4 regions of the Photobacterium sp. NCIMB 13483 genome follow, and region 4 is predicted to be linked to each of the others. Evidence: predicted binding sites of a transcription regulator. Region 4 holds the regulator's gene; each other region holds the start of a gene.
The links. The regulator CRP, encoded in region 4, controls carbon source genes, mostly activating them, when cyclic AMP is high. The targets are predictions, from matches to a motif close to TGTGANNNNNNTCACA.
Positions count from the first base shown of each region.

Region 1 (8,341 bases), on a different contig from region 4:
AATTTATAAAAAAATAGCATGAGCGAAGAAGCTCATGCTAAATGGTAATAATTTAAAATGATTCAATCTCAGTAAATTGCCCCTGAAGCCAGTGGATAGCTGGGCTTAATTGAGAGCCAATAGGATAAATTAGAGATGCTGACCATACATTGCTGGTGATTTTACTAAATGAAAGGTTAAGTTTCTTCACTAGTTCATTCTTAAGATCATGTTGTAATACAAAATCCGGTAAACAACAAATACCAATATCTTCACGGCATAGTGATAAAATTGTATGGATATCTTCAACATGCCACAATTGTAATGCTGCTTTAGCTTCTTCAAATGGTAATGAATCTAAAGATGCTGGAATTAACAGACGCTGCTGACAGAAGTCTTGGTAACTTAATGTTGTTGCTCCGTCATTAAATTTATCAAGGTAAGATTGAGTTGCGACCCAGCTTACATTGATATTAAATGCTTGCGTATACTCTAGGTTAATTTTATTTTCATGGTCAAAGATACCTAGTGCAATATCGAGATTTTTAGCTTTGATCTCTTCTGCTAAACGCTTACTATTTTGTTGCATAATAAACAATTCAATATTAGGTAGATCAGATGATAATCTTTTGATTATTGATAGAATTTTGTCATTGCAAACCAGTGGGTCGATACCGACCTTTATTTTTACATCATTCATATGATATATAGATAAAGAACGCTCAAGAAATGTTTGATATTGCGCCATCATTATTTTTGCATTCTTGAGTACATGCTCTCCTTTTTCAGTAAGGCGAGGGCATTTACTTGAACGGTCAAATACTTGAAATCCTAAGTCAATTTCAAAATTTTGGATAGTGAGGCTAACTGCAGCTTGAGTTTTATTTAGCTGTCGTGCAGCAGCACTAAACGAACCATATTCGGCAGCAGCAATAAATGAGCTAAGAGTTTCAATCTTTATATTCATTATTTAACGATTCATCTTAATTTATTATTATGGATATAAGCCATATCTTATCTATCTCCATAAGAATGACTGCAATGGTGTGCCTCTAATATAACTAAAACCTATACCTAATGACAACCATTAGTGTGTTTTATATTGATATTTATTATATTTATAATAGATCTATCACTAGATTAGTGCGTAATATTGTGAATACCAACCATTAATTAATTGATAAACTTAGATACCCATAAGAGCGTATGTGGCACATGTTACCCTATGAATTTATTAATAAAACCACTGATATTGGATAAGCTAGCTAAGCCCATGACAATTACAATAGTGATACCAATTGCGGTCAGATAAAGTGGGTGTTTGTAATCGCCAACAATTTTTTTCTGTCGTGTTGCTGCCAGCATGGTGGCGAGTACGATTGGTAGAATAACGCTGTTAACAAGACCAGCTAACATCAGTAACAAAATTGGCATATTCATCAATACAGTTCCTACCGTTGTCAGGATAATAAATCCAACACACCATGTTTTTTCATTACGAGCAACAATAGGAAAAAGAGTTTTTATAAGGGATATTGCCATGTATGAATTACCAACGACCGAGGTAATTGATGCAACAAATAACACGAGTCCAAAGATAAAGTAACCAATATCACCTGCTCCGTGGCGGAATGCATCTGCTGCAGGGTTGGCTGGATCTAATGTGACACCCGTTGTGATGATACCTAACACCGCACAAAATAATAAAATACGAATAATTACGGCAATTGATATCCCTGCCCATGCAGCTTTAGTAACGATTTTCGTATTTTCTATACCTTGTAACTTAACATCAATTAAACGTTGAGCACCGGTGTAATAACCGCCAACAGCACCGCCAACGATGGTTAATGTTGGTAACAGTAAATTAGAAAAATCAGATGGAGCGACTGCCGCTAAGACTGTTGGCGCGAGAGGGGGTAAATTAGTCAGGGCGACATAGGCAATGAGTACAATCATTAATAGCCCTAAGTAACGCGCCATTTGATCCATTCGTTTTGATGCATTATGGACAATAAATAGCAGGCTACCGATAACACCAGTGAAAATAGCGCCCCACGTGGTGTCTAGTCCCATTAGAACATTCATGCCTAGTGCTGAGCCACTTACATTACCAAAGTTGAATGCAACGGCTCCAAGCGCCAATAAAATACCAATGACGTATCCCATGCCTGGTGCAACTTTATTGGCAATATCTTGAATACGTAAACCTGAAACACCAACGATACGCCATAGGTTCATTACTATACCAAAGGTAATAAACATAGAAGCAAAAACAGGGAAAGCCATATCTATATTATAAATATTGGTAAATACCGCGGTTTGCGTTAAGAAGCCAGGCCCTACAGAGGTTGTTGCCATTAAAAAAGCAACGCTTAAAATGGCTTTATTTTGCCAATCAGTGTGGCGAGGGGAGGTGTTGGTTGTTTGTGTGTTCGTGTGCATAATCAATCCCAAAATCAAAGTCTCTCATATTTATAAAAATAGAAAGACAACTGATGGGGATCAGCTGTACGATTGTGGCGTATTTTTTGGCAAAAAAGCAATCTAATGTAATCGTTTGCTTTAGTTGGCGCGGATAATAGAGAGTGTCTTAGGTATTGTCAATCATGTTTTTAAAATGGATAAAAAAAAGCCCCATTATTTTAAATAATAAGGCTTAAGGGAATATTAACTTAGAAATTATTTTTCTGTGGTATGAATAGCCGCTTTTAGATCATCAGGATTTAAATCTGCACGATCAAATTCTTGAGATGCAGGCATACGTAAATGGAAATCTTTGAAGATTTCAACTTCAGCTGTACCTTCTGTCAAAATGAAGTCACTCACATGACCACCTTGAGTACGGTCATCGCTAATGAAATGGAAGTGGAATCCTGGAACATTAATACCGATCATGTATTCAGGAATCTTAAAGCCGATCATTACACCTGAGACATGGGTCATTTCTGCAATAGGTTGATGTTTTACGACTTCTACCATTGGCGGATAAGGGCGATGTTGTGCTGGTACGGTACGTGTTTTAACGTATGAAAATTTACCCGTTAAGCGAATCGCATTAATAGCATTATTGGCAACAAAATCATTTTCTAAGCACGTTTCAAACTCAGCTTTAGTTTGTTCAATAAGACTTACTTTTTCAGTTGGTTCAAAATTAACCACTGAAGCAAAGGGCGTAGTAATATCATGATTAACTAGATGTACTTCACCAGTACTGGTTAGTTGATATACTTCATCACCTAAAACAATCATTTCACCGTCAAGGTCATTAAAGGTACCAATGCCAAAGTTACCATGGTCAAGTAGTTGACCAATTGTAAAATCGCCTTGGTATAAACCTGCAATTAAAGCACTCATCATTGAGGTTTGGTAAAATGTCTTTTCGTTAGGTTGCTGACTCATGATGTTGTCCTATTAATCTTGTTGGCAAGGGTGAAGTTGATCAAGTAGACGGCTATTATCACGGTAGTCAATATTAACGTTAACTAATACAGGACCGCTTAATGCCATTGCTTTTCGTAGTACTGGTTCAATATCATCAGCAGTATTAATAGCTAAACCATAAGCACCAAAACTTTCGGCATACTTAACAATATCTGGGCCCATAAAGCTCACTGCACTTTCACGACCATATTTTTTAAGCTGCTGAATTTTAACCATGTCATAGCTGTGATCTGTCCAAACAAAGTGAACAATATTACATTTATGACGAACTGCGGTTGCCAATTCCATCGATGAAAATAAGAAGCCACCATCACCAGACATTGAAATAACTTTTTCATTTGGTGTCAGTAGTGATGCAGCGATAGCCCAAGGTAAAGCAACACCTAATGTTTGTTGACCGTTGCTGAACAACAAGCGGCGTGGTTCAAAAGAGTGGAAGTAACGTGCCATCCAAATATAGATAGAGCCCACATCACAGCATACTGTGGTATCGTCACTTACAAACTGGCGTAAGTCATGAACAAAACGTAATGGATGGACACCCATTGATGATGTTTTATTAACACCCATGCGCATAATCTGTTGTAGGTCTTGACGTAAATCTTGAAATTTCTGATTATTTTCAAGTGATTCACGTTGATCTAATTCAGCAGCAATAGAAGCAACAGAGACCGCAAGATCACCAACGACTTCCGAAATTGGGTTATAGCTAGCTTCTAAATCAGCTTGTTGATAACCCACATGGATAATAGGTGTTTTACCGTCTTTATTCCATAAGATTGGATCGTATTCAATTGGGCTATAACCAATAGTAATAATTAAATCAGCATTGTTTAATGCAATATCACCTGGTTGGTTTTTAAATAAACCCACACGACCAAGAAAACAATCATATAAATTATGTGAAATGACACCTGCAGCAGCAAAAGTATTTACCACGGCAATTTTAGTTTGTTCAAGTAATTGACGAATAGCACCTGTAACAAAAGGCTGACTCGCATCCATACCTAATAATAATACTGGATTTTTAGCTGCGTTAATAAGATCAGCCGCTTGACGGATAGCTTGTGGGTGCGCACCACCAAATAAAATTGGTTTTGGTTGTTGTACTGGAATAAAAGGGATTTGGTTGGTTAGTACATCCTGAGGAAGGCTAACAAAACTTGCACCTTGAGTTGGTTGTTCTGAAATACGAAATGCTTTATGCACGACATCAGGTACAGAAGCACTGTCCATTACTTCAGCGGAAAACTTAGTAATAGGGTTAAACAGAGAACGAGTATCCATTGATTGGTGCGTATTATGGGAATACATCGAAAGGGGAACCGCACCAGCAAGTGCAACAACAGGATCACCTTCACTATTTGCCGTAGCAACACCAGTCACGAGATTTGATGCGCCAGGACCTGAGGTTGCAAGACAAACACCAGCTTTGCCTGTTAAACGACCTGTTGCGGCTGCCATGAAAGCTGCGTTTTGTTCGTGGTGACAAATAATGATTTCAGGACCGTTATCACATACGGCATCAAACACAGCATCGATTTTAGCACCAGGAATACCAAAAATGTGGGGAACGTCATGTGCCTTTAGGGTTTCAACGACAAGTTCTGCACCTGAAATGGTTTTATTTGACATATAAGCCTCATGGTTATAATTGTTGATCGGCTCAGGACATGTTTTCGCTAAATCGAATTTAATGTGATGAGTAGCATAAAATCTAAATTATTTATCATACAAATGAAAGAGGCTAAAATTGGAAGTTAATATTACTTATTTAATTAAGTGCAGTGGAATAAATCGCATATTAGTGAAAAATAGAGGTTGTAGGCTGGGATGAAAAATTGAAGATGTTGATTCTTATATAATTAAATGGCAGGGCTTAATAAACCCTGCCATTGATACTGCTATAGCATAATGTTGGCAATTAATGCAGATAAAATACTAACTAAGGTTGAGCCATAAAGTAGGCGTAAGCCAAAGCGAGCAACCATATTACCTTTCTCTTCGTTCACACCTTTAACCGCACCAGCAATAATACCGATAGAACTGAAGTTTGCGAATGACACAAGGAAGATAGAAACCGTACCAACAGTGTGCGCAGACAAAGTACCTACTTGTTTTTGAAGGTCCATCATTGCAACAAATTCATTAGTTACAAGTTTGGTTGCCATAATACTACCAGCTTGTAATGCCTCATGAGCAGGAACGCCCATTAACCATGCAACAGGGTAGAATAAGTAGCCAATTAAGTTTTGGAAGCTGATGCCAAATGCTGCATCAAAGCCTGCATTGATCATTGAAATGAGTGCAATGAAACCGATAAGCATCGCCGCAACAATAACAGCAACCTTAAAGCCCATTAAAATATATTCACCCAGCATCTCAAAGAAAGTCAGTGTTTCACTACTTTCTGCTGCCATCATTTCATCAATATCCATCTCAGCTTCGTGATCGTAAGGATTGATAATAGACAGAATGATGAAGGTACTGAACATGTTTAAAAACAATGCAGCAACAACATATTTTGGGTCGATAAGCTTCATGTATGAGCCAACGATAGACATAGAAACCGTTGACATTGCCGTCGCTGCAAGGGTGTACATACGACGCTCTGACATTCCGCCTAAAATGTTTTTATACGTGATAAAGTTTTCAGACTGACCAACCATTAATGCACTGATTGCATTGAATGATTCTAGTTTGCCCATGCCATTGACTTTAGATAACAAGAAACCTAACGCTTTAATGATGTAAGGTAATACTTTGATATGTTGCAGAATACCAATTAATGCGGAAATGAAAACAATCGGCATTAATACACTTAGGAAGAAGTTAAAATCATTGTTATTCGATAAATTACCGAACACAAAATTAGTACCATCACCTGCAAATGAGAGTAAACCATTAAATGCATCTGCAAACTCTTTTACAATACCTGTACCTGCTGATGAGTTGAGTAGGAAGTAAGCAAGTGCTAGCTCTATTATAAGTAGCTGAATAATATAGCGATATTTGATGTTCTTTCGGTTGTTGCTGGCAAGTAAAGCTAATACTGCAATAACGACTAACCCGAGTATAAAGTGTAAATAGACCATATTGGATTGTGCTCAGTGTGATTATTATCTGTTTATGTGTGTATGCTGAATGATTTCATTCTTCGATAAAGTGATATATATCGCATTTTTAATCCAGTAGTTTTTTTTGCAATTGACAAAAACTAATTTTTCACGTTTGCGCAATCGCTTGCTATTTGTTTGAATATGGTGATAAAAATAAGAATAATAATGAAGACACTGAATGTAACTCCATTATGTTTTGTGATTTGTTTCATGTTATATGATTGAAATATTTAAGTTAATTAGGTTGTTATGGCTTATTATGAGGCAAAGTTTTTTAAATTAAGTATTTTCTATCTGGAAGGGTAAAGAGTAATGTTAATATTGTGAGTGAATTTATCGTACTAATATTAAAATGTAATATTGGAAATATGAGTTATGATTGCGACTGGTATTAATTTACATTATCAATAGATAATAGAATGATATTTACTCTATTAGTCTTGTTACAGGTGCTGTAATGAAAAAATCATCCAAAAACCGTAAATTATGGTATTTCCATAAACATGATCGCCGAACTAAACATTTATCACTACCTAATTTAAAATCATAATCACTATTGTGCATATTGCTAATGGTGATTATGACTGATTTTTGATGTGCTATTTAAATAACACTGGAGCATCAAATCTATAGGGTGGAATAAAAGGGCGAATACCAGAGTCACGGAAACGTTGTAGTTTCATTATTTGTTTGTAAACAATGAAATAACGATTGATGTTATTCACATAGACAATCGGTTGTGATCCAATATGTTTACGGGTAATAAGTTCAACATTATTAAACCAAACGTTAGGGTTATAACCTTGTTCTTTGGCGTAACGCCGCATTTTATTGATATTGCCAGGGCCTGCATTGTAAGCAGCGAGTGAGAGATACATTTTATTATCATAATCAATTTCATCACTGCTAAAATATTGGTCTTGTAAATAACGCATATATTTTACACCAGCATGAATATTGTTTTTTGATGTATATATATTAGGAATATCTACACTAGGGTCACGAGCAGTGCTGGGTAGTACCTGCATGATACCGACGGCACCTTTGTTTGATACTTTATGTTGATTTAGCCCTGATTCTTGAAAACCTTGCGCCATTAACATTAAATAATCAAAGTCGTATTGTTTTGAATAGCGAAAGAAAATATGCGATAAACTTTCCATTTTATCGATATTATTAGGATCAAGTAGTGTATTAAGCCAACGATGGTTTTCAATATATTTACTGTAAATAATATTACCTATTAATGTCCCTTCTTTTACTGTATCAATATAGCGATTAACCAGTGCCATTAGGTTGGGGCTATCTTTACGTATCGCCCAAGCTATTTGACCGTCATTACGTAAAACAAAATGATCATTAACACGGATATTTTTTAATATGGGTTGCCAGATTTTTATTTTGTGGTTATCTATCACTGTTGCATTGAGTAGTTCTAAATTTATAAGTTCTAATAATTCATAATCTTGTAGTGTTTCATCAATAAACAATATTGATGCGGGTGGTAAGTTTTGCATGCGCAATTTATTATTAATTTTGAGTAAACTTTGATAGTAACTCGAACTTTTTCTCACCCAGATTGTTTTACCACTTAAATCGGTTACTTTGTTAAAGGGGGGCTGTTTAATATTGTTAATAAGTACTTCTGATATATTGGTAAGTACAGGTTGACTAAAATCAACTTGTTTTTTACGTTCAGTTGTTATTGTAATATTGGCAATGGCTAAGTCGCCTAAGCCTTTAATTATATAAGGTAACAATTTATCTCGATGGACAGGAATAATTTGTAAGTGCATTTT
Region 1 is NZ_PYLV01000003.1:23,049-31,389, reverse strand. It holds gene C9I86_RS03830 (LysR family transcriptional regulator) at 53-946, opposite strand; gene C9I86_RS03825 (NRAMP family divalent metal transporter) at 1,198-2,424, opposite strand; gene budA (acetolactate decarboxylase) at 2,662-3,381, opposite strand; gene alsS (acetolactate synthase AlsS) at 3,394-5,058, opposite strand; gene C9I86_RS03810 (NupC/NupG family nucleoside CNT transporter) at 5,328-6,518, opposite strand; gene C9I86_RS03805 (lytic transglycosylase F) at 7,142-8,341, opposite strand, start outside.
Region 1: C9I86_RS03810 (NupC/NupG family nucleoside CNT transporter) is a predicted target of CRP. The motif match lies at 6,588-6,603, and genes of this name have one in related genera.

Region 2 (8,341 bases), on a different contig from region 4:
CTATCATTACAGTCATCGCTGCAATTAGCGATAAGTGAGAGGGTTACAACCTTTGTATTATCACAACAGCTAGCTATTTCTATCTCACTACAATGCGTCATTGGTGTCATGTGTGCATACGCTGTATTGGTGAATACAGTGATGATTAGCACACTATGTACAATAAAATATAACCAAGAACGTAGCATTTTTAGTTTTATTATCCTTCTATGATTTTTGTGCATTATAGGTTTAATACGCAATTCGACAACGAATAACTTGTAATAAAGTATTAAATATATCTATATTATATTGCTTGTATGAATGGCTGACACATATTCTTACAGCTAATTTATGGATGAAAAAAATCAATTCGTTTAAATTCACCCTTGCGCAGTGTGATGAATAACGTTGGGTTTATTTAATGTATTGAAAGCGCTTTTAGGAAAGAAAATGCAATATACTGAAAAAGATCGTCGAGTTTTGCACGATACATGGATGAGCTATAAAGCAAAAATGCGTATAACTCAAATTGAAATGGCTAAAAAGCTAGAGTTAACGCAACTTGAATTTTCAGACATTCTGCGAGGGGATGCTGTTATTCAACATCAGTTTGTTAATGATTTTTGTGGCATTTTAAATATTGATCCTGTTTTAATACTTCCTTCGTTACGTGAAGCGGTACAAAAAGGATCGTTAGCAAACTCTATTGTTAAGAATACTTTTATATTTGATGGTGAAATAAAGAAGGTAACGTATGTTGGTAATCAACTTGTTGTTGAGTATGAACATAAGCCTAGCATTAGTGATGCATGATATAGCGTTATTTATTCTATAAAAAAAGGCTCATAGCATAATGCGATGAGCCTTTTTAAATGGTAGTTACTTGACTATTATTTTTTACTTTTCTTCGCGTTTTCATCCCACTCAGGAACAAAGAAATAAAGTACCGTCGCGGCAAGTATTGAGCCCATGACATCAGAAGGGAAGTGCATTCCTAACCATAAACGGCTAATACCCACACCTGTTGCCCAGACAATTAACCCTCCTGCTAAAAGATATTTACCTCGGCGAATAAAGAAACCACCCCAGAATAAAACACAGATAGCAGCAAAAATAGTATGGCCTGAAGGGAAAGAGTAGTTTGTTTCACCTTCCCAGCTACGTAAACGCCAAGAACTTACATAAGCAGAGGCTTCTTTTACAACATTATCTTTAGCGGCTGTATCTAATGCGTAGAATGCTTCAGGAGATTCCACTAAATGTAGGCGTTGTAATTCATAGCTGTAAGGGCGAGGAATCGCCGTTTCGTGTTTTAATACTGTTTTAGTGACAAAACTTAATACTAATAAAATACCAAATTGAATCCATACTTTAGTGATTGTTTTCTTTGGTAACCGCATAAAAACAGGTGATAAGCACAGTAATGCTGCAGTAATAAGGAAGAATGGACTGCCTGCACTATCAGTAAGTAATGCAAATGAGATGCCTGCTGGATTGCTGACAGGTGTAGTGAATGCCGGTATCGGGAAAATATGAATGGCGATAAAGAGTAATATAGCAAATAAACCTAATGCAAAAAAATTAGGTAATTTTTTAGATATAAAAGTCATCATGGAGAGAGTTCAATCTTGTCATTTAATAATAATTAAGTAAGCCATAAAAAAAGCGGTCGAGTGTCATAAAATTGACATTTTTTCATGATTTAAAACGGCTGTCTTTTTCGCACAAATTGTACAAAATGTCATTAAGAAAATCGTTGAATAACAACTTCTATACTTATTTGTCAGGTAAGGTTCATGTTTCTTGTCTTTTACACAATAATATAATAAATCACCCTCATAAATTTTACAATTATAGCTGTTGCTGTAATGTTAATTTTGTAAATTTACTGAGTGTATTTTAGTGTTCTTTCTTAATCTGTGAAGGTTGTCACGTGAAAATGCGCCAACATTAAGAAAACTTAATGTTTATCTTAAACTAAGTTTAGCTAACTACTGTATGGTTAGCACATGCTTAAACGACATATGTTGTTTATTAATTTTGATGTAATGATATGGAGAAGGGAATGAGTATTCTTGGACATTTCCAAAAGCTCGGAAACGCGATAATGTTTCCAATCGCAGTATTGCCTATTGCTGGTATTTTATTGCGTATTGGACAACCCGATCTATTAAATATACCTTTTATTGCAGCAGGTGGTCAGGCGGTTTTCACCAACTTAGCACTTCTATTTGCAATGGGTGTTGCGGGTGGTTTCTCAAAAGATAACTCAGCGGCAGCAGCAATTGCGGCAGCGGTTGGTTATTTCATTATGATGGCTGCGATTAAGACACTTAATGCTGATGTCGACCCAGGTGTTGCGGGTGGTATCATTATTGGTGTGTGTGCAGGCCTGTTATACAACCGTTTCCATGCAATCAAATTGCCAGAGTTCTTAGGTTTCTTTGGTGGTAAACGTTTTGTTCCTATCATTACTGGTTTAGTTGCATTGATTCTTGCTTTTGCATTCAGTGTAGTATGGCCTCCAATCCAAGGTGGTATTAACCACTTAGGTCAATGGATCCTAACCAGTGGCGTACCTGGCGAGTTCGTATACGGTGTTGCTAACCGTCTATTGATTCCACTTGGTCTACACCACATTCTTAACAGTATGGTTTGGTTTGTATTCGGTAATTACACTGATCCTACAACGGGTCAAGTGGTTACGGGTGAAATCTCACGCTTCTTTGCGGGTGATCCATCTGCGGGACGTATTCTAAGTGGTTTCTTCCCAGTAGTAATGTTCGGCCTTCCAAGTGCGGCATTGGCTTTCTATGTAACGGCTAAGAAAGAGAACAAGAAAGTTGTTGGTGGTATGTTATTGAGTGTGGCATTAACTGCATTCTTAACTGGTATCACTGAACCAATCGAATTCATGTTCATGTTCCTAGCACCTGGCTTATATGTTGTTCACGCTATCTTAATGGGTCTTAGTATTGTTGTTGCATCAATGCTTAATATCCACATGGCGTTTAGCTTCTCATCTGGCTTGATTGACTACATCCTGAACTTTAACGCTCCAGCAGCGCATAATTCATGGGAAATTATCCCAATGGGTCTAGTGGTTGGTGCGCTTTACTTCGTGATCTTTGTTGGTGCGATTAAGATGTTCAATCTTAAAACACCAGGTCGTGAAGATGCACCAGAAGAAGATTCAAACCCAACTTCAGATAGCAAGGCTGATTTAGCAGAACAATACCTAGAAGCGCTAGGTGGTAAAGATAACCTAACCGATATCTCTGCTTGTATCACTCGTCTTCGTCTAGGTATCGTTGACCGCTCAATCATCAATGATGCAAAACTTAAACAGTTAGGCGCTAAGGGCGTGGTTAACGTAGGTTCAAATAACCTTCAAGTTATCTTAGGTCCACAAGCTGAAATTATTGCTAACCAAATGAAAGCACTTTAAGTCATCATTAGTTAAGTAAAATACAGTCTTCGCGATTTCATAACTTCCCCCTATGGTCGCGTTAAACGGTCTACCTCTGGTAGGCCGTTTTTTTATAGCTAAAAAATAGAAGTGGACTGTGTATAATACTGGCGCGTTACGAACAAAGCATGAATAAGTGATTAGATCTAGGTTTAGGCATGAAATGAAAATATTAATAATTGAAGATGATCTTACTACTCGAGAATTTGTTGCGAGAGGATTACGCGAGCATGGATTTGTAGTAGACGAAGCTGAGGATGGTCATCAAGGTTTAATGATGGCAACAAGTTGTGAATACCAGCTGATTATTTTAGACCGTATGTTACCGCAATTAGATGGCTTGAAAGTGTTAGGAGCGTTAAGAGCAACGGAAAACCATACGCCTGTGATGATATTAAGTGCAATGGATAGCGTTGAAGATCGCGTTGTCGGTTTAACGTCGGGAAGTGATGATTATCTGACGAAGCCTTTTGCTTTAGCTGAGCTTGTTGCTCGTGCCAATATTCTTGTTAAACGTAATCAACTCGTTGCTGCGACGGTGTCGTCTGAATATAGCTATGATGATTTACGATTAGATATTAAATCACATCGTGTATGGCGTGGTTCTCGGCTGATTAATTTACAGCAAAAAGAGTTCTTGTTACTGCAATATTTAATGGAACATGTCGAAAGTGTTGTCTCTCGTATGAGTCTATTTGAATCAGTTTGGAGCTACCATTTTGATCCAAAAACCAATGTTATTGATGTGCATATTGCTAATTTGCGTAAAAAGTTAGAACAAGAAGGAGAGCCGAGTCTCATCCATACTGTTCGAGGGGCTGGTTATGTCTTACGCCGGGTCTGAAAACCTGTCGCGATCAACTATTTTTAAAGTGTTGATGTATTTTATTACCTGTGTCGCTTTTATATTTATTCTATTTATCAATCAGGTAGTGGTTAGTTCTGAAACGTTTTACCACCAGCAATTAAAACGTGATTTAGTTAATGAAGCTAATTTGTTTTCGATGATAGTTAATAAAGGTGACAGTGGTGCACTATATCGAACGATAGCGCAACGTAAACTAAGTAATACGACATTTAGCTACGTCATACAGCCAACAAAGCGTATTAACAAAGAATTATTAATTTATCCAACAGCGTCTTTTATCTTTGGTCATGGTAGTAAAACATCGCAATTATCTCAGGTGATACCGTTGCCTTTAGGAATGGAATTAGTCATAAAAATTAATCCTCAATTTATGCAATCGTACCGACAAACTGTTATTCCGATGTTACTTTCTGGTATAGCGGTGCCTGTGATTCTTATGTTGGCTGGAGCTTCATTATTTGCGGTGGTTATTTTAAAAAAATTAGCACGAGTTAATCAGGGAATGAACCGCGTTATATTGGGTGAAAAAGGGGTTAAGTTACCGGTTAGTTCTAATGATGATGAATTTGATGTGCTAGCAATGCACCTTAATTTTATGATTGAGCAAGTAGAGAAAAAAGAAACATCGCTAAAAGCATTGTCGGTCGGTATGGCGCATGATTTACGTACCCCTATTGCTCGAATGAAGCTGCGCTTAGAACGATTACTGACACAAAATACGGTGCCACATACCAAAGAATTAGAAGCATGTCATGATGATTTGGAAGTCTTGTTAAGTATGTTTAATGGTATGCTTGAAATTGCTAATTTAAACAGTGGTAAGCAGCATATTGATAAAGAATGGGTCGATTTGTCTCAAGTTTGTCGAGATGTGGTTGAGTTTTTATTACCCATTTCAGATGAAAAGCAACAACGACTGAGCTTTAGAGAAGATCAACCATACCGTTTACAAGGTGAACCAAGTTTATTATTTAGAGCCGTTTATAATTTAGTTGAAAATTCAATTAAATACACGCCAGAACAGGGTGAGATTGATGTGATTGTTGACCATTTTGGTGTGGTTGTGATTGATAATGGCATGGGAGTATCTGATGAAGACAAACAACGTATTCGTGAACCCATGTTCCGTGCTGATCGTAGTCGAACTCATCAAGGATTTGGGTTGGGACTGTCGTTAGTTGAAGCTGTGGTTATTCGTCATAATGGTGAGTTAGTTTTCAGTGATAATAATCCAGGATTGCGATCACGACTGTATTTACCTCTCGCGTCTGAATTAGCAGCAAAGATTGATGAAGTATAATTAAAGATCGTTAACATCAAAAAAGCCCAATCGATAGTCGATTGGGCTTTTTCTTAGCAATACATTCTTGAATAATCAATGAGACTGATTACTTATTAACTGTTAATCGCGTTAAATTTGTCTTTGCGTTCATTAAAGCGTGACACTAAATCATCAATACCGTCTTGGCAATAAGGTTTTAAGCCACTCATTACCATACGTTTACTGCCTGTACCTACAATTTCACCATTTTCTTTAAAACAGAAATGAAGAGTAACATTGCCACGTTTGCCTTCTACTTCAATAATAGAGTTGGTTAGCTCAACAGTGGGCGCTGTAAGGTCTAAGCGAGTGAAATCAAGTTCCATACATTCATAGATCACCAATGGGCGTGTTGGGTTGATCATGATGTCTTTAGATTTCATCAATGGAACCATGATGTGAGGAAAGTTCATTCCTGAAAATTGCACATAGTTTTTAGTGACTTGTGAAATTAACACTTCATCTTTTGTGGTTTCGCCACTGCGTGTGACATCCATGTATACTTTGCCCTTACAGTCGATAACTGAGAGCTCTGTAGGGGATTTTATATCTATAAGTAGGCAGCTTGATTCATTGATCATGCCTGCAAATTCGAAGCGCATTTTTTGGCTAAGGCCAACATTTGCTAGCAGAACCGAAAATAGCAGATCGCCAGGTACACAAAAACGCTTGTTATCTTCATCGTGAATAGGGTTAAAGTCACCGGCTACGCGTTTTGCAAAATGACTTGCTTGTGCACGAGTAAAAGATAATTCACCGCTGTTATCTGAATAATATGAATCTAAAAACATGTTTACTTATAATACCTAAAAATAAGACTGGCGCTATTCTACAACATAAATATCACTTTAATGGTCTAGCCAGATGATATTAATGTAAATACATATATTGATAAAATACATACTAATAATAGCGGGAATAAAAAAGCCTCTGCAAACGTGCGAGGGCTTCATAAGGTTGAATGTGCTATAGACGTATATCAAGTGGTATTACGGTGACTTTATCACCAATATTGGCATATTCTTGCTGTGGTGGAATTTCTATTAGGCAATTAGCCTCACTCATTGAACGTAAAATACCAGAGCCTTGTGATCCTATTGTTTTCACTGAAAGGCGACCATTGGCATCCCAATTATAATAACCACGCAAATATTCAGTACGGCCAATACGAGATCGCAGAGGTTCTGCTGCAATAGCGGTATATGTTTGTGGCTGCCAATCTTGATAGCCTTGTTGTTTGCGAATTGCTGGCTCAATAAATTGTAAGAATGTCACCATAACAGCGACAGGATTTCCCGGTAACCCAAAGAATGGAATGTCATTAATATGACCAAAGGCGAGTGGACGTCCTGGGCGCATATTAATACGCCAAAAGTTAATTTGCCCAAGTTTATCCAATACCGTTTTGATGTAATCAGCATCACCAACAGAAACACCACCAGAGGATAGAATCATATCTGCTTGTTGGCTGGCTTGATTTAATGTTGCTTCAAGTGTGGCTTCACTGTCTTCAATAATACCTAAATCAACCACCTCACAACCTAGATGAGTTAACAGGGCAAATAGGCTATAACGGTTGGAATCATAAATACAGTTTTGTCGTTGTGCTTCACCGGGAGCTTGTACTTCATCACCGGTTGAGAAAATAGCGACACGAAGAGGAGTATTAATGGTTATTTCATTGAGCCCAAGTGATGCGATCATGCCAAGTTCTGGTGCTGTGATGGTTTGTCCTTTTGCGACCGCAACTTGATCAATGGCAAGATCTTCACCCGCTAAACGGACATTTTGACCTGCTTTAATGGCACCCATAGCAAGATTGAACGTGACAGTGTCACCATCTTGGTGTGCTTGTTCACGCATAATCACGGTATCAGCAGCTTGAGGTACGGGGGCGCCTGTCATGATACGTACTGCTTCACCTGCTTGTAGCGGGTGTGGATAATGATGCCCAGCAAGCACTTGACCGACAACGGTATAGCTATTGAGATCAATATCTGCACCACGAATAGCGTAACCATCCATCGCGGAATTAGTATGTTGTGGCACATTCACGGGTGAGAGAATATCAGTATGTACGATATGACCCAGTGCGTGTTTAAGCTCAACGGTCAGTGGGTTATCAATGGTCTTTATTTGCGCAAGAATACGCTGACGACCTTGCTCAACCGATAACATACCTTGTGGTTGAACTTCATCGCAACTGGCTGTTTTTATTGATTGTTGTTGTGATTTTGAACTGTATTTAACCACAAAATTGGTTAATTGTTCGATATCATCAATACTTATTTGCGGCAAGCTTGTATCGGCTTTGATATCACTCGCAACGGCAATAATATTATTATCATTTTGAAATAACCACGGTTTATTGATCGCTTGACGGTGTAATTCAATTTTAGGGAAATCAAGGTTTTTAAAACCTTCCACTAAAATAAGATCGAGTTGGGTTTGATCTAATTGGCGAATTAAATACGCTAAGGTTGCTTCCGTTGTTGGTGTTTCAGTGATCAATGCGCGGCGGTAACGCGAGGAGATAAGCATTTGGCTTGCACCTGCTTTGCGTAATCGGTAGCTATCTTTGCCTGGTTCATCAAGATCAAAATCATGGTGAGCATGCTTGATTACAGCGATGCGCAGACCTTGTTCAACTAAGTTAGGTAACATCGCTTCAATAAGGGTCGTTTTTCCAGTACCACTGAAT
Region 2 is NZ_PYLV01000004.1:95,275-103,615, forward strand. It holds gene C9I86_RS05215 (transcriptional regulator) at 433-795, shown strand; gene C9I86_RS05220 (phosphatase PAP2 family protein) at 873-1,595, opposite strand; gene nagE (N-acetylglucosamine-specific PTS transporter subunit IIBC) at 2,048-3,430, shown strand; gene C9I86_RS05230 (response regulator transcription factor) at 3,615-4,295, shown strand; gene C9I86_RS05235 (HAMP domain-containing sensor histidine kinase) at 4,276-5,619, shown strand; gene C9I86_RS05240 (DUF3581 domain-containing protein) at 5,715-6,431, opposite strand; gene C9I86_RS05245 (bifunctional molybdopterin-guanine dinucleotide biosynthesis adaptor protein MobB/molybdopterin molybdotransferase MoeA) at 6,607-8,341, opposite strand, start outside.
Region 2: nagE (N-acetylglucosamine-specific PTS transporter subunit IIBC) is a predicted target of CRP. The motif match lies at 1,901-1,916, and genes of this name have one in related genera.

Region 3 (8,341 bases), on a different contig from region 4:
AGGTGATGTTTGCGACTGAAAAGTTGATTGTAAATATTCATGATAATCAACAAGCAGATATTGAAAGCCTAAAATCTGAGATCGAAAATAAATCACAACAGACAGGTTTTATCTTAGTTTCTACTGCTACAAAAACCGCAGATTTACCTACTCAATCTTTTTTACATCAACATCTCTCTGTGATCGTTATTGCAATGATGATGGTGATTGCCTTTATTTTAAATAAAACGGTTTCGGCAGAAGCAGGGTTGTTAGCGTTTACGTTGACGACCATTGTTGGTTTATTCCCTATTTTGAAAAAAGCGATTATTTTAACTAAATCAGGAACACCGTTTTCAATTGAAACATTAATGTCGGTTGCCGCTATTGGCGCTTTGTACCTTGGTGAAACTGCAGAAGCGGCAATGGTTATCTTTTTGTTCCTTATTGGCGAACAACTTGAAGGTTATGCGGCTTCTCGTGCGCGTAGTGGCGTCAAAGCATTAATGGATTTAGTACCAGAAGAAGCCACTGTTATTTTGGCTGATGGTACTAAAACCAAACGATCAGCAGCGGAGTTAAAACCCGGTGATGTGATTGAAGTGGTACCGGGTGAACGTTTACCCGCAGATGGTCAAGTGTTGGATGTTATCGCCAGTTTTGATGAAAGTGCGTTAACAGGGGAGTCCGTGCCTGTTGAACGTACACCGGGCGAAAAAGTCATGGCGGGTAGCATGGCATCCGATAAAGTGGTGCGATTAACCATTATTTCAGCGCAAGGCGATAATGCCATCGATCGTATTTTGCATATGATTGAAGATGCTGAATCACGTAAAGCACCATTAGAACGTTTCTTGGATAAATTCAGCCGTTGGTATACGCCAAGTATGATTTTATTGGCTGCGCTGGTGGTTATTATTCCACCACTGGTATTTGGTCAATCGTGGGATGAGTGGATTTATAAAGGCTTAGCATTATTATTGATTGCTTGTCCGTGTGCATTAGTTATCTCTACTCCCGCAGCGATTACATCAGGTTTGGCTGCGGCGGCACGTCGTGGTGCATTAATTAAAGGGGGAGCGGCGTTAGAACAACTGGGTCATATTGAAGTGGTTGCGTTTGATAAAACAGGTACGCTGACTGAAGGTAAACCTGTTGTAACAGATATGATTTGTTGGGATAACGACGACGAGAAATTATTACGTCAAGCTGCAGCGATTGAAGCGGGTTCATTGCACCCATTAGCGAAAGCCGTGGTTAATCGCGCGCAACAACAGCAGGTCACTGTGGTTGAAGCAACGGAGCGAGAAACCTTGGTTGGTCGTGGTATTCAAGGTATCACCGAAGGCGATAAGTTCTTATTATGTGCCGCTGATCGTTTACCACAAGATATTGTGCTCACTGAAATACAACAACAGCAAGCAACAGCATTAGAAAATGAAGGCAAAACGTTAGTGGTTGCTGTTCGTAATTCATACCCTGTTGGCTTGGTAGCATGGCGAGATAATTTACGTGACGATGCATTAGTTGCGATTGAAAAACTTAAACAGCTTGGTATTAAATCCGTAATGCTAACGGGTGATAATACTCGGGCTGCCGCTGCAATTGCGAAAGAGATCAATATTGATTTTCGTGCCAGCTTATTACCTGCTGATAAAGTCACTGAAATTCGTAAATTGAATGACGAACATAGTGTTGCCATGATTGGTGATGGTATTAATGATGCGCCGGCAATGAAAACTGCAACTATCGGTATTGCGATGGGCGGCGGTACTGATGTTGCACTGGAAACTGCTGATGCAGCGATTACGCATAATCGTTTGGCTGAATTGCCTGTAATGATTGAGCTGTCACGTGCAACGTTAAATAATATTCGTCAGAACATTGGCCTTGCTCTTGGGCTTAAAGGTATTTTCCTTGTCACAACGATATTGGGTGTAACGGGACTGTGGGTCGCGGTATTAGCGGATAGTGGTGCAACAGCATTAGTGACTTTAAATGCGTTACGCTTATTACGTTTTAAACCTAAGCAATAATTGGGTGAATAAATAATATTATTCGCTGAATAACGAAGAGCAGAATGGTTTCAATACCATTTTGCTTTTTTATTTATAGTTATGATTGAATACCAATAAAAACGGTAAACGTTATGCTGAAGTTACGATTTTTTTTGTGATGGGCTCGATAGGAAAACGTTTTGTTGTGATCTCTGTTCAATTATTTTGTAACTAAAAATTATATTGCTTTTGTTTAATGTGATTTAACTCACTAAAAACAGTCTCAGCTTCCGTTATCTTTACATTAGATTTTGACAGACGTTGTTGTTATGTTGCGTATTACGTTTGCTGTCAAAAAACACAATAATTAACGATAATTATCCATCTCTGTTCCTACAATCAGAGCGATTAAATTTAAAGGGTATCATTATGTCTGACAATAAAGTGTTCCACCTAGGTGTTAATAAAGCGGATCTTAACGGTGCTGAGTTAGCAATTATTCCTGGTGATCCTGCTCGTGTAGAAAAAATTGCCAACCTAATGGAAAACCCTGAATTCCTAGCAAGTGCACGTGAATACACAGTATACCGCGCGCAGTTAGATGGTAAGCCAGTTGTTATTTGTTCTACTGGTATTGGTGGTCCATCAACATCTATCGCTGTTGAAGAGTTAGCACAATTGGGTGTTAATACTTTCCTTCGTGTAGGTACAACAGGTGCTATTCAACCAAACATTAACCCGGGTGATATGATTGTAACTACGGGTTCTGTACGTCTTGACGGTGCAAGCCTTCACTTTGCACCAATGGAATTCCCTGCGGTTGCTGATTTCACTGTTGCAACAGCAATGAAGCAAGCATGTGATGATGCTGGTGCGACAGTGCATACTGGCGTTACCGCTTCTAGTGATACTTTCTACCCAGGTCAAGAGCGTTATGACACATTCTCAGGTCGTGTAGTACGTCGTTTCCAAGGCTCTATGAAAGAGTGGCAGGAAATGGGTGTGCTGAACTTTGAAATGGAATCTGCAACACTATTAACTATGTGTGCAAGTTCTGGTTTACGTGCAGGTTGTGTTGCGGGCGTTATTATTAACCGCACTCAAAAAGAAATTCCTGATCACGCAACATTAAAAGCAACTGAAGCGCGCTCAATTAAGATTGTTGTTGAAGCTGCACGTCAGATGCTAACTAAATAATACGTTTTCAATAACGCGATTTATTTAATATGTATGTTAGAAAGCCGATAGATTACTGTCGGCTTTTTTGCATTAAAAGCGCACAGGTATAATGAAAACAATACGATAATGCTATGACTTAGTGGGGGAGTTTAACCATTAGGTTGTTTTTGTTGTAGAATAGTATTTCGTTGAGCTTAGTGAAGTTATAAACATGATTGATTATAAAATTATATTTCCAAATGGACATCAAGCGACCATAGCATTACCTATCTCTCCTGTATTACAGATGAAGATTGCTTACTTAGATGATGTGTTTGTTGTAAGAGATATTATTGCAACTGTAGGGGAAAATATGACCATGGTAACACTTGTCTTAGATGAGGGTCAGCACCATACACAGAAGCCACAAGCTGCAGGAATTGTTTTTAATCGACTTGGATAATTCACGCCAAACAGCATTAAGCGATTCTCAAAATTTGATGAAATAAAAAGGCCTTTAAGAAGGCCTTTTTTGATCGTTACTCTTTTTTACTAATGCAAGATGGCTCGCGATTTAGGCTGGGTTATGAGCTTGACCACCAGCACCTTTAAGCCAATCATGTAGATGAGTGTATAACTCTCCTAGTTGATCTGGACCAATGATCGCTAATCCTAAATCTTGAGCTCGAACGAGGTCATGGTGACGTAAAGGACGGAAGCTCACTAGCATTGCACGTGCTTGTAGGCCACCTAGCAAGTCACGTAAAGATTCTAGTTTGTACAAGGTATCATCGCCATCATCGCGCATACCTTTGGTCTTACATTCAATGATGTGCAGTTTATTATTGACGATAGTTGCTACATCAAGTTCATTACGTACTTCACGCTCACCAATTTTACGGTAAACCTGCACACCTAAAGAGTGATCTTGAATAGTGGGTAACTCATTTTGAATCGCACGCACTGTACTGTGAACAAGGCTTTCTAACCACTCGCCATTAGCAAATCGACGTGCCTCTTCATGTTTAAATGTCAAAATACCATCGTGATATGTTGCAAGGCCTGTTTCTTCGAGATCGGTTAGAAGTGTACCAAGTTCTTTATAACCTTGCTGTTTTTCACTTAACTCAACAGTTAGCACTTGTTCTTTACGACATGTAGTTGCTAGGTAGTTAAGCGTTGCTAAGCCTGGGCCTAATTCTAATGCAGAACTCGCCCAACGTTGGCCCAGTTCCCATAACTGATCGTTAAGAGATTCTGGCATTGGATTATCAGATAACTCACAACGCGCACCAAAAATAGTTAAATAATCAGAAATTTGAATACGATCTTGTACTTGTTGTTGTTCGCGATCATTGGGGAATAACCAGCACATTTCATCACTGAATGGTTCAATGACATAGATTGGCCAATGAAAAGAGCGGAAAACTTCATAAGCGGATAATAAACGGTGACGTAAACCACAACTTGCATTAAACCAAACATCACGGCTGTCTTGTTTTAATTGGTCGGCAAGTTGGTTCAAACGTTGTCTAATTTGAGTGACATTGATAATGTCGGGAATAATGAAAAATTCAACAATAATATTACGTGAAGTTAAAATAGAAGCGAGTCGATCATATTGTTCTTGTTGTTTTTCAGTACCAATAAATATCATTTTATCGGCAGGTACGGCTTCGTCTAATAATGGAGTGATCAGGCGGACTGGATCCTGATCAATAATGCCAACGTGAGTAATCATAATAATCCTTAATGCGCCCGACATACTGGGCGTAATGTTGTGATGCGCATTAAATAAAAGAAATGCAAAAGTAAGCGTGCGCACACATCTATAAGGTAAGTATATGAGGTTTTTTAGTGTGAAATTCAAGTCAAAATTTAAAGGCTAAGAATTCACATATAAGGCGAAAATATTACTTATTCAGTTATTTTGTCTAATAGTCTATTTTTAATCGTTTTTTTTACTTAAATATCGATAATTTCTAAAACGCCATCATTATTAATGGCGTTTTTTTTGTTGAAAACATAGTTACCAATATTAAATTACATGCTTGGTGGGGTTGGTAATTGCGAGGCTAATAGCCAAATAGCCAGTATGAAGAAGATTAAACCCATAAATTTATGTTGGTTATTTCGGAATTTTTCATTTTTAAGCAATGACTGGCCGAATACGCCAATGGTTGTCACGAGAAATAAATTAAATAATAACCCTAAGACATTAAGTAATAATCCAAGTACTAACATTTGTTCACCCGATGATGTTGCAACATGGGTTGAAACAAATTGCGGTAAAAACAAAACAAAGAAAATGAGTGCTTTAGGATTAAGTAGATTAGTAAAAACAGCTCGACGATAAAGTGTCGATGCCATTTTATTTGAATGCTCTAATTCTTGAGGGGCGTCATCTGGATGAGTGCGCATGCAATCCCAACCCATTTTCAATAAATACGCGCCGCCAACTAAACGTAAAACATGTAAAGCGATTGGATTCATTGCTATAAGCGCAGAGACACCAAGAGCCGCTAAAATAGTTAATAAAATACCAGAGGTTGCATTACCTAAACTTGCATAAATACCGACTTTGCGACCGTAAGTTAAGCTTGAGCTGGCAATAAGTAGCATGTCAGGTCCTGGAATGAGTAGTAGAGCAATCACAGCGGTGAGGTAAAGAGGTAATACATTTAAATCAATCATGGTAAAAACAACGTTATAGTGTAGAAGTCTATATTTTACACAATAAATAGTTCCAATCCATGAGTTACAAGCAATAGAGGGTGTTTTTTACTGCTTTGACTTGATTATGTATGTTAATCGTCTGTTTTACGTTATTGAGTTGTTAATGGCGATGGTTTTTTTGGAAATGAAGCTAGGTATAGGACTGATCACTAACAATAAAAAATACCGTTGATGTGATCAGTGAATGATTGGCTTTGTTGGTCTATTTTTGACTAACGTTGATTATGCTTTCTTGCTGTGGAAATGAAAACGCTCATGAAAGTAAGCTTTTAGATGCTCTTCCATATTGTGAACTTTATTATCAATCGCATCGCACAGTACAGCATCATTATTCATTGCATTTACACGGTTGATAACCATTTCTTCGATGGCGGATTTTTGTGCTTCTGTTAGTTGCGTTTGTTGAGTTGTCATGGTGTGTTTCCTTGAAATATAACGATATGATTAATTTTTATTATATCGTTAATATTTTACGACTGAAATGATTGTAATTAGAGATTACTTTTATGGGGTAAGCATAATGCATTAGGGTTATAAGACTTACCCTAATGCATATTTTGAAGATGTATCTGGTGTGCTTTTTACTTTAGTACGGTACGTAGTCGATTAATTTTTTCTTCTAAAATAGATGTTGGACAACCAAGATTTAGACGAATAAATCCACTACCATCTCGGCCAAAGCCATATCCCATTGTTGGAATAACACCTGCTTGATGTAGTGTATTTTCTAGGGTTTGATCATCTAATCCCATTGCTCGACAATCTAGCCATGCTAAGTAAGTCGATTCTTGAACTCGATAGGTTACTTGCTTAAGCTCATTACGGACAAAGGCTTCAAGAATTTTGTTATTCTCTTCTAAATACTTAACTGTTTCATCTACCCATGCGTGACCATTACGGTATGCTGCTTGATTGGCAATAATGCTAAATGCGCTATACACATCGATACCATAGGCAAGTAATTTAGTTTTTAATGCTTGGGCTTCTTTCTCATTTGGGATCATAGTATTTGTTAAGCGCATTGACGGTAAGCCAAATGTCTTTGTGCCAGCGATACATACTGCTAATTTATCAAAATATTTAGAGTCTACGCGCAAACAGCTGTAAAACTTACTGCCAGTGAAGACGATATCAGCCCAAATCTCATCAGAGATAAGATACACACCATATTGATGACAAAGTTGGCAGACCTTATTGACTTCTTGTTCTGTCCAGACTCTGCCTCCTGGGTTATGTGGATTACAGAAAATCATAATCTTGACGCCACTTTGAAATTGCGTTTCAAGATCAGTAAAGTCAATGGTGTAGTAACCGTCATTATTAATTAAACTGGATTCAGCAACAGTGCGGCCTGTATTTTCAATAGTACGATAAAAAGCATGATACACAGGGCTTAAAACCAAGACTTTATCACCCACGTGACACCATTGTTCTACTAGCATTGCTATAGCGGGTAGGCTACCTGGTGTTGTATGGAACCATTCTTTTTGTAATGTCACTTGATGACGTTCAGCCCACCAATCAATGACAGAATTAAAGTATTCATCACCGCGCTCAGAATAACCAAAAATGCCATGATCTAAGCGCGCTTGTAGCGCATCAGTAATAAATGTAGGGGCTTTAAAATCCCAGTCTGAGACCCAACTTGGTAAAGCTTCTCCTTTCGGAACACCAAGCCATTTTTCCATATAATCCCATTTTAAGCTGTCTGTACCATAGCGATTAATAATTGTATCAAGTTCGTGTGCCATAATTTCCTCTCGTAGGCAGAAAAGCCCCAAATTGACGGACTTTCCAAAAATAGTTTATTTAGATTGTTACTTTATTTTGAGTGGTTGTTTTTGTTTGTTTTACATCTTTTACTGCTTTAGCAATACCAATGCCGGTTACTGCCCATAGCATGGCAAAGAAAATGGCAGAATAGTTTTGAATTGCCCAAGGCATATAGTCAAGTGTTGATACTCCTAATGTAGCAGCCATAAATACACCAGCATTAGTCCAAGGAACGAGAGGCTCAATAATGGTGCCAGCATCTTCGATTGTACGAGATAAGTTTTTAGGATCTAACTGCATTTTCTTATAAGTATCACGGAATAACTCAGATGGAATAAGCAGTGCTAATTTACCATCAGAGGTGGTACATACCACGGTAATCGTCGTGATAATTGTTGCACCTATAAGGCTTGCTGTTCCTTTAATGCCTTTGCTAAGTAAATCTACCAGAACATTAAGTGCGCCAGTGAGTGCTAATGCTCCTGCAAATGAGAAAGCACAGAAAACCAATAATACGACACCCATCATGGATGTCATGCCGCCACGATTGACTAATGTTAGAACATCACTAACAACAGTAATGTTGCCTAAACCTGCATCAGCAAACATGCTCGCATTGAAGCCATTAAGCATTGCATTTAACGCCGTCACTAAGCTAAAGCCTTGGAATACTACTGAGTTAAAAATGCCAATAATGA
Region 3 is NZ_PYLV01000003.1:185,879-194,219, reverse strand. It holds gene C9I86_RS04455 (zinc/cadmium/mercury/lead-transporting ATPase) at 1-2,015, shown strand, start outside; gene udp (uridine phosphorylase) at 2,406-3,173, shown strand; gene C9I86_RS04445 (hypothetical protein) at 3,367-3,597, shown strand; gene C9I86_RS04440 (Card1-like endonuclease domain-containing protein) at 3,709-4,875, opposite strand; gene C9I86_RS04435 (LysE family translocator) at 5,178-5,828, opposite strand; gene C9I86_RS04430 (hypothetical protein) at 6,093-6,284, opposite strand; gene C9I86_RS04425 (MalY/PatB family protein) at 6,452-7,621, opposite strand; gene nhaC (Na+/H+ antiporter NhaC) at 7,680-8,341, opposite strand, start outside.
Region 3: udp (uridine phosphorylase) is a predicted target of CRP. The motif match lies at 2,234-2,249, and genes of this name have one in related genera.

Region 4 (8,341 bases):
TGGCCGCCAAACAGCAAGGCTGGCTTGGAGTAATGATGCATTTTAGAGGCTGCAGCGGTGAATTAAATCGTCATCCACAAAGCTATCATTCCGGTGACATCAAAGATGTACGCTTCTTCATTCAATGGCTACGGCAGCAATTTCCACAACGCCCATTTATGGCTGTTGGGGTATCTCTGGGTGGTAATGTATTGATTAATTACTTAGCTAACTACCGTGACAATAGCGAACTGATTGCCGCTCAAGCGATTTCACCACCACTTAACCTTGCCTCCTGTTCTGATCGTATTCAGCAAGGGTTCTCACGAGTATATCAACGCTACTTACTAACATCGCTTAAACGCACCATTGCCAAAAAGATTGAACGTCAGCCTCACACCATGCCCATTAATCAGCAACAGTTAGCATCGATTAACAATGTGTGGCAATTTGATCAAGCAGTAACAGCACCATTACATGGCTTCAAAAATGCTAATGACTACTATCAACGTTGCAGTGGCTTACTGCAACTGACAAATATTCGTCGTCCTTTACGAATCATTCATGCTAAAGATGATCCGTTTATGAACAGCGATGTTATTCCATCACAGCCATTACCCGCCAACATTCGTTATGATTTATCAGCCACCGGTGGTCATGTCGGTTTTATCAATGGCAGCTTACTCAAACCACAATTTTGGTTAGAGCACACAGTGCCTGCATGGTTTCAACAACAATTAGATCAACATCAAACAACCCAACCAAATAATGACTGACTTTCTTTCATGCTAATTTTAAGAATATACTGCGGCTATTATTTTATTAGTCATTTAAGAAGTTGTAATGATTATCCCTTGGCAAGACATCGCACCAGAAACACTCACTAACCTTATCGAACAATTTATTTTACGAGAAGGCACTGATTATGGCGAAGTTGAAATCAGCCTCAGTGATAAAGTGGCTTATGTACGACGCCAATTACAATCTGGTGATGCTGTAATTGTTTTCTCTGAATTGCATGAATCAGTAGATATTAAGCTCCGCAATCAAATGTAATCACTACATTATTGTAGCGATAACCATTAAAACTTGGTATCAGTTGCATTTTTATCACTTAATACCGACATTTTAGCAAACATGTAGTAACATTTATCGCTGACCATTATTTGTTATTAAACCTGTGCTAATCACAACAACAAGGTGAGTTATGTCGGTAAAACACCCTATTATTGCTGTCACTGGTTCATCAGGCGCGGGTACGACCACCACCTCTGAAGCCTTCCGCAAAATGTTTAATATGATGGACATCAACGCCGCATGGTTAGAAGGCGATAGTTTTCATCGTTTTACTCGCCCAGAGATGGATTGTGAGATTCGTAAAGCCAAAGAACAAGGTCGTCATATCAGCTATTTCGGTGCAGAAGCCAATGACTTTGAACAGTTAGCCCACTTTTTCGAGCAATATGCTCAAGACGGCAGTGGCAAGTTTCGGCGTTACTTACATACCTTTGATGAAGCCGTACCTTATAATCAAATGCCGGGTACTTTCACGCCTTGGCAACAGTTAGCTGAAAATACTGATGTGTTATTTTATGAAGGGCTACATGGCGGTGTGGTTGATGGTGAAACCAATGTCGCTCAGCATGTTGATTTACTGATTGGGATGGTGCCCATTGTAAACTTAGAGTGGATTCAAAAGATCATTCGCGACACTCGCGACCGCGGTCATTCAAGAGAAGCGGTGATGGAATCAATTGTGCGCTCAATGGATGACTATCTTAATTACATCACACCCCAATTTTCTCGCACCCATATTAATTTTCAACGAGTCCCTACCGTTGATACGTCAAACCCTGTCAGTGCGAAAGGTATTCCAAGTTTAGATGAAAGCTTTGTCGTGATCCGGTTTCGTGGCTTAAAAAATGTCGACTTTCCACATTTATTGGCGATGATTCAAGGCTCATTTATGTCACGCCACAATACCCTTGTGGTTCCTGGTGGGAAAATGAGTTTTGCGATGGAACTGATTATGCGACCGTTGCTTGAACAACTCATTGAAAATGGAAAAATAGCGTAAGCATTATTTCTTGTATGATACTCAGAAGTAAGTATCAGACGTAGCTCTCACTACTCGTTGATAAACGGTTACTGATATCAGCAACCGTCATCGTCATCGAGTTACGCCACAACAATCTCATAGCTGTGACTCATTTCAACACCTTTACCTAGCATCAAACAAACTGAGCAATATTTTTCAAGCGAGTCAGCCACCATCTTACTCACTAGTGCATCATTTAAATCATGGCCAGTAACAACAAAGTGTAAATTGGCATGAGTGAAAATTCGTGGCGCTTGTTCACGACGTTCGGCGAAGATATTCACTTCACAAGCCGTGATCTGCTGTTGTAAATCTTGTAAACCACTAACAACATCCACAGAGCTACATCCCCCGGCAGCCATTAATACCAACTCCATTGGACTTGGCCCTTTTTCACCACCGTTACCATCTAAAACGACGCTATGGCCCGATGCTGATTGGCCAACAAACGTCATGTTTTCTACCCATTTTACACGTGACTGCATTTTTATATCCTTGAGCTATATTATTTAAAATTTGATCTTATTTTTGTTGATAATTCCATCGATGTAAACGTTATTTATTTTGTTTGATGCTAATTGTGTTGCATATTTCTATTGCTAGAATTGGAGAGCAAAATCACTTTGAAACGGTGCTTTTGGTAACTAAGTCACAACGATGTGATCATGTGCACACTTATCTCTCATAAATGAGCGGGTCATCGAGATCAATATCAAGAAAAAGCCCCAAAAAAAGGATACACTCTAAACCAGTTTAAGTTAGCTCGCAGCCCATCAGCTGAGTGAATAACCCTGCCAACGCACAGTTTTGTCGAGTTATCTTTACAGAACATATTGTTGGGCAACATATGCAGAGGAAGTTAGTAATATGGTTCCAGGTAAACCGCAAACAGATCCAACTTTAGAGTGGTTTCTTTCCCATTGTCACATTCACAAATATCCATCAAAGAGCACGTTAATTCACGCAGGTGAAAAAGCAGAGACTTTGTACTACATCGTGAAGGGTTCTGTTGCTGTATTAATCAAGGATGAAGAAGGTAAGGAGATGATCCTTTCTTACCTAAACCAGGGCGACTTTATTGGTGAACTCGGCTTGTTCGAAGAAGACCAAGAACGTACAGCTTGGGTTCGCGCAAAAAGCCCTTGTGAAGTTGCAGAAATTTCATTTAAAAAATTCCGTCAATTAATTCAAGTTAACCCAGATATTCTAATGCGTCTATCTGCTCAAATGGCATGTCGTCTACAAGTGACAAGTCAAAAAGTGGGTGATCTTGCGTTCCTTGATGTTACAGGTCGTATTGCACAGACATTACTGAATCTTGCAAAACAACCTGATGCAATGACACACCCTGATGGCATGCAAATTAAGATCACTCGTCAAGAAATTGGTCAGATCGTAGGTTGTTCTCGCGAAACAGTCGGCCGTATTCTTAAAATGCTAGAAGAGCAAAATCTTATTTCTGCTCATGGCAAGACTATTGTGGTTTACGGTACACGCTAATTATTTTAGTCATACCAAAATCACCGATGAAACCGCAGCTTATGCCTGCGGTTTTTTTTTATCACTCCCCAGATGATCACCGTAAAACAATCATTGAACACTCAGGCATTAGTGTTAAATTTTAACTTGTAATAACATCTATTTATGCTACATTTTGCTCACAAATGGATTTTAAATCGATGATGGTCAATATGGATATTGAACGCTTTTCAGTTAACAGTTACACCACGGTACCTGGGATCTTAACTAGTCAGCCAACAACCATTGAAATGACAGGGTTTAGTGATAGTCGCTGTTATCTCGAACAACAAACCGGATTACGTCGCTGCCCTGCAGATGAATCAGGTGTTTGGGCTTCACCACTGGATAACTAACCCTTCAACAACAGTGCTTATGCGCTAAGCACTGTTTATTTGGCTTACAATTAACGATCTGTACTTTCAAAAATTTTATTCGCCGAAGCAACCACAAACCCTGAATATAACTCACCATTCGCTTGGGGATGGCGTTTTGCAAATTCATAAAATCCACCAGGGATGTTATGAATACCGTCTCGAAAACTGACCCCCACCTTGTCAGCCATGGTTGCTGATTGTTCCAACATCACCTCAGCATTACCTTTTATCTCCCCGCCCGCTTGATTAATAACAAACTGGTTATGGCGCAATAAATGATTAACCTCTTCAAGATTAGAGAACTGTTCTAATTGATTAATACTCACCGTAAAATGGTTAGCGCCAAAACCGTGTGCCGCAACCCACGCTGCATATTCACTTTCAGCCGCTAAAAATTGATAGGTCGCAAAGTCAAGTTGCCATGGACGGCCACGATAAATAAAATCAGGTTGGCGAAAATAATCATCATCAACCTGATCAAGCAAGGCTCGTATCGTATGTTGTAATTCAGCCGAGCACCCCGCTAATTGTAATTCGCTAATAAAGACTTTTGGCAACACCGGGTTTGCATGAATAAAGGATTCGGCATACAGCTTTTTGGCACTAAAATGATATTTTGCTTGCGGTTGGTAACCCAAAGCAATAAATGGCGCAGCCAGTACGGCTAAGCCACACTTCGGTAACCCAAAGCTGCGCAATGCAATATGATCATTAAGTAATGCTGTGTCCTCGGTTAACAACTGCTGTATTTGCACCGCTGAAGGGCATAAGCGGTGACTATAATCGTGCCATAAACCATCAAAAAGTTGGGTAATAGATTCCATAATCAGCCTGCCTATTGAAAGCATTATCACTCATTAAACCTTAGCTCAAGCATACTCCTGGCGCTAATTGAGCCGGTAATTGCACATCATCCCCTTCAACAGACGCCATAGGATAAGCACAATAGTCCGCAGCATAATAAGCGCTTGGGCGAAGATTTCCTGATGCGCCAGGGCCACCAAAAGGTGCATCACCACTCGCTCCTGTTAAGGGTCGGTTTCGATTCACAATACCAGCACGAATATGTTCAATAAAATAGAGCCATTGTTGCTCATCGGTTGAAATGAGCCCTGCCGCTAAGCCATAGCGAGTTTGATTGGCACTGACTACCGCTTGAATAAAATCAACATAACGACTAACGTGTAATAGTGGTCCAAAATATTCTTCATCCGCAAGTTCAGTAATAGCACTAACATCGATAATCGCAGGCGTCACAATTGCGCCTTGTCCCCGCGTTGCCGTTAATAAAGCAACGCCACCAGCATCCAAAAGTTGTTGTTGATGCAATATGATGTGATCCGCCGCCACAGCAGAAATTAATGGCCCCATAAACGGTGCAGGGGTTGCAAAGGGATCACCCACCAGCAATTGTGAAGCGACCGTCACTAAACGGGCTAACAGAGCATCGCCAGCTTTTCCTGTGGCGATATATAATCGCCGTGCACAAGTACAACGCTGTCCAGCACTTAAAAAAGCCGATTGAATGATGGTATATACCGCCGCATCAATGTCACCATACTCTTGGCCGATCACTAATGGATTATTACCTCCCATCTCTAAAGCCAACATAGTTTGCGGTTGCCCCGCAAATTGTTGATGTAACAAATGCCCCGTTTGCGCACTCCCGGTAAACAATACTCCAGCCACTCTCGTTGCCATGGCTAATGCCGCTCCCGTTGTACGTCCACCTTGTACTAAATTAATCACCCCATCAGCAATACCCGCTTGTTGCCATAACTCACACATTCGTTGAGCGGTATTAGGTGTCAGTTCTGAGGGTTTAAATACCACGGTGTTACCCGCTAACAATGCTGGAATAATATGGCCATTAGGTAAGTGTGCGGGGAAGTTATATGGTCCAAATACCGCCATCACCCCCAAAGGACGATGGCGAACAATCATGGTGGTTCCGGCCTGTTGACGCTGACGAATACCCGTTCGCTCATGATAAGCTTGCGTTGATAACCCAACTTTGGCAATCATCGCCGCGACTTCCGTGGTACTTTCCCATACTGGTTTACCTGTTTCTGCCGCAATAATATGTGCCAATTGTGATTGATGTTGTTGCAGTAATTGAGCAAAGCGTTCAATAACGGCTAAGCGCTCATTAAACGTCGTATTTCGCCAGTTTAAAAACGCTGTATTTGCAGCAGCAACAGCATTCTCAACTTGCTCTACACTCGCAGCATTACCTTGCCAAACCACATCATCATTATAAGGATTGAGTGATTGAAATCGCTCACCATCGCCCACTAGCCATTGATTATTAATCCATAAGCTCATTCGTCTCTCCTTTTATGGTTGGGCTATTAACCTTACTTCATCACCCATTTCCACATTAAGTGCAGCGGCAACCTCAGCGGTCATCATGGCTTGTCCTTGTGCAGTAATCGCAATAGAAGCCACAACCGCTCGAAACCCTGCTAACTGACCATTTGAGATAAGATAATGTTGTTGGCTGCTATGTTCACCAATATTGACCGAATAACGCTGCGAATGACGCACAGTTTCAATATTACGCACGTCACATTCAATACTAGGACCGGCATCAAAAATATCAACATAACCGCGACAACAAAATCCTTCTTGTTCTAACAGTTGTAACGCGGGACGAGTATTAGTATGTACTTTCCCTATCACCGCTTGTGCTTCTTTGCTAAGTAAATTGACGTAAATCGGTAATTTAGGCATTAAATCAGCAATAAAGCCTTTGCGGCCAATACCGGTTAAATAATCTGCATAAGTAAAATCAATCGAAAAAAAATGTTCTTTCAGCCATTGCCAAAAAGGGGAATTCCCCTGTTCATCAGAGACACCACGCATTTCAGCAAAAGCCACCTTAGCAAATCGCTGTTGATGATCAGCCATCAATAAGAAACGTGACTTTGACAATAAGCGTCCGTTAGTACCTTGACGCCACTCGGGCAATAAAAATAAGCTACACAACTCAGTTTCCCCAGTGTATTGGTTACCCAATGTCAGTACCTTAACGATGTTGTGTACGCCTAACTGACGCGAAGCATGGGTCACCGTACTTAAATGGTAATTATAAAAAGGCACATCAAGTCCAACCGTCGCTTCAATTGCTGTTGTACCAACGACTTGATTGGTATCACTATCAACCGCGACCAATAGATAACTTTCCTGGCCTGGAAAGGTAACACTGGCATTAAAACTGGCTTGAGAATGTTGGATACGGCGACGAAGTAAATCTTCATTGATGGGTAATGATGTAAAACCATGACCAGAGGCTTCTGCACATTGCATCAGTGCAGGATAATCAGCGGCAGTAATAGGACGAATAATGAGCATAGCATTCCCTCCTAAATATAGACAATGACTCCTGCCATTGTCTCGCTCAACATCAGCGTTAGAATGGGGCTATTGGTGTTAACTAACCCCGTAATAGCAATTCAATCACAGCTCAGCAGAATGCAGTTCATATAACGTTGCAATTGCCGCTTCTAAGCGTTGCATTCCTTCATCGATATCTTTTTTATCAATTACCAATGAAGGCGTAAAGCGCACCACATCAGTGCCCGCAACTAATACCATTAACCCTTCTTTACCTGCGGCAACTAAGATATCTCGTGCTCGGCCTTGCCATTGTGGGCATAACACCGCCCCAAGTAATAACCCTTTACCGCGAATTTCACTAAAAATAGGATAACGATGATTAATCTGCATGAGCCCATCACGGAACCATTGTTCGCGCTGTTTCACGCCAGCTAATACTGCGGGCTGACTAATGGTATTGATCACCGCTTCAGCAACCGCACACGCAAGAGGATTACCGCCATAAGTTGAACCATGGGTACCCACTTTAAGATGGGCTGCAAATGCCGTTGTTGTCAGCATTGCAGCAACAGGGAAGCCGCCACCTAATGATTTTGCTGTGGTCAAAATATCTGGGGTAACACCAAGACCTTGGTAAGCAAACAAGTCTCCCGTACGGCCATTACCCGTTTGCACTTCATCAAAGATCAACAGCGCATGGTGTTTATCACACAGCTCACGTACCCCTTGCACGAACTCAATCGTTGGGCTAATGACCCCACCCTCACCTTGTAAAGGCTCCATCATCACAGCACAGGTTTTATCTGACATTAATTCAGCAATTGCCGCTAAATCATTATAAGGAATATGGGTAACAGCTTGGGGTTTAGGACCAAAACCATCGGAATAAGTACTTTGGCCACCGACCGTCACGGTAAAAAAGGTACGTCCATGAAAACCATGATGAAAGGCGATAATTTGATCTTTATCTGCACCAAAGTTATCAACGGCATAACGACGCGCCAATTTCAATGCGGCTTCATTGGCTTCT
Region 4 is NZ_PYLV01000006.1:142,620-150,960, reverse strand. It holds gene C9I86_RS07475 (hydrolase) at 1-755, shown strand, start outside; gene C9I86_RS07470 (YheU family protein) at 823-1,035, shown strand; gene C9I86_RS07465 (phosphoribulokinase) at 1,187-2,056, shown strand; gene C9I86_RS07460 (OsmC family protein) at 2,158-2,562, opposite strand; gene crp (cAMP-activated global transcriptional regulator CRP) at 2,945-3,577, shown strand; gene C9I86_RS07450 (hypothetical protein) at 3,757-3,951, shown strand; gene C9I86_RS07445 (DUF1338 domain-containing protein) at 4,002-4,796, opposite strand; gene astD (succinylglutamate-semialdehyde dehydrogenase) at 4,837-6,297, opposite strand; gene astA (arginine N-succinyltransferase) at 6,310-7,326, opposite strand; gene C9I86_RS07430 (aspartate aminotransferase family protein) at 7,432-8,341, opposite strand, start outside.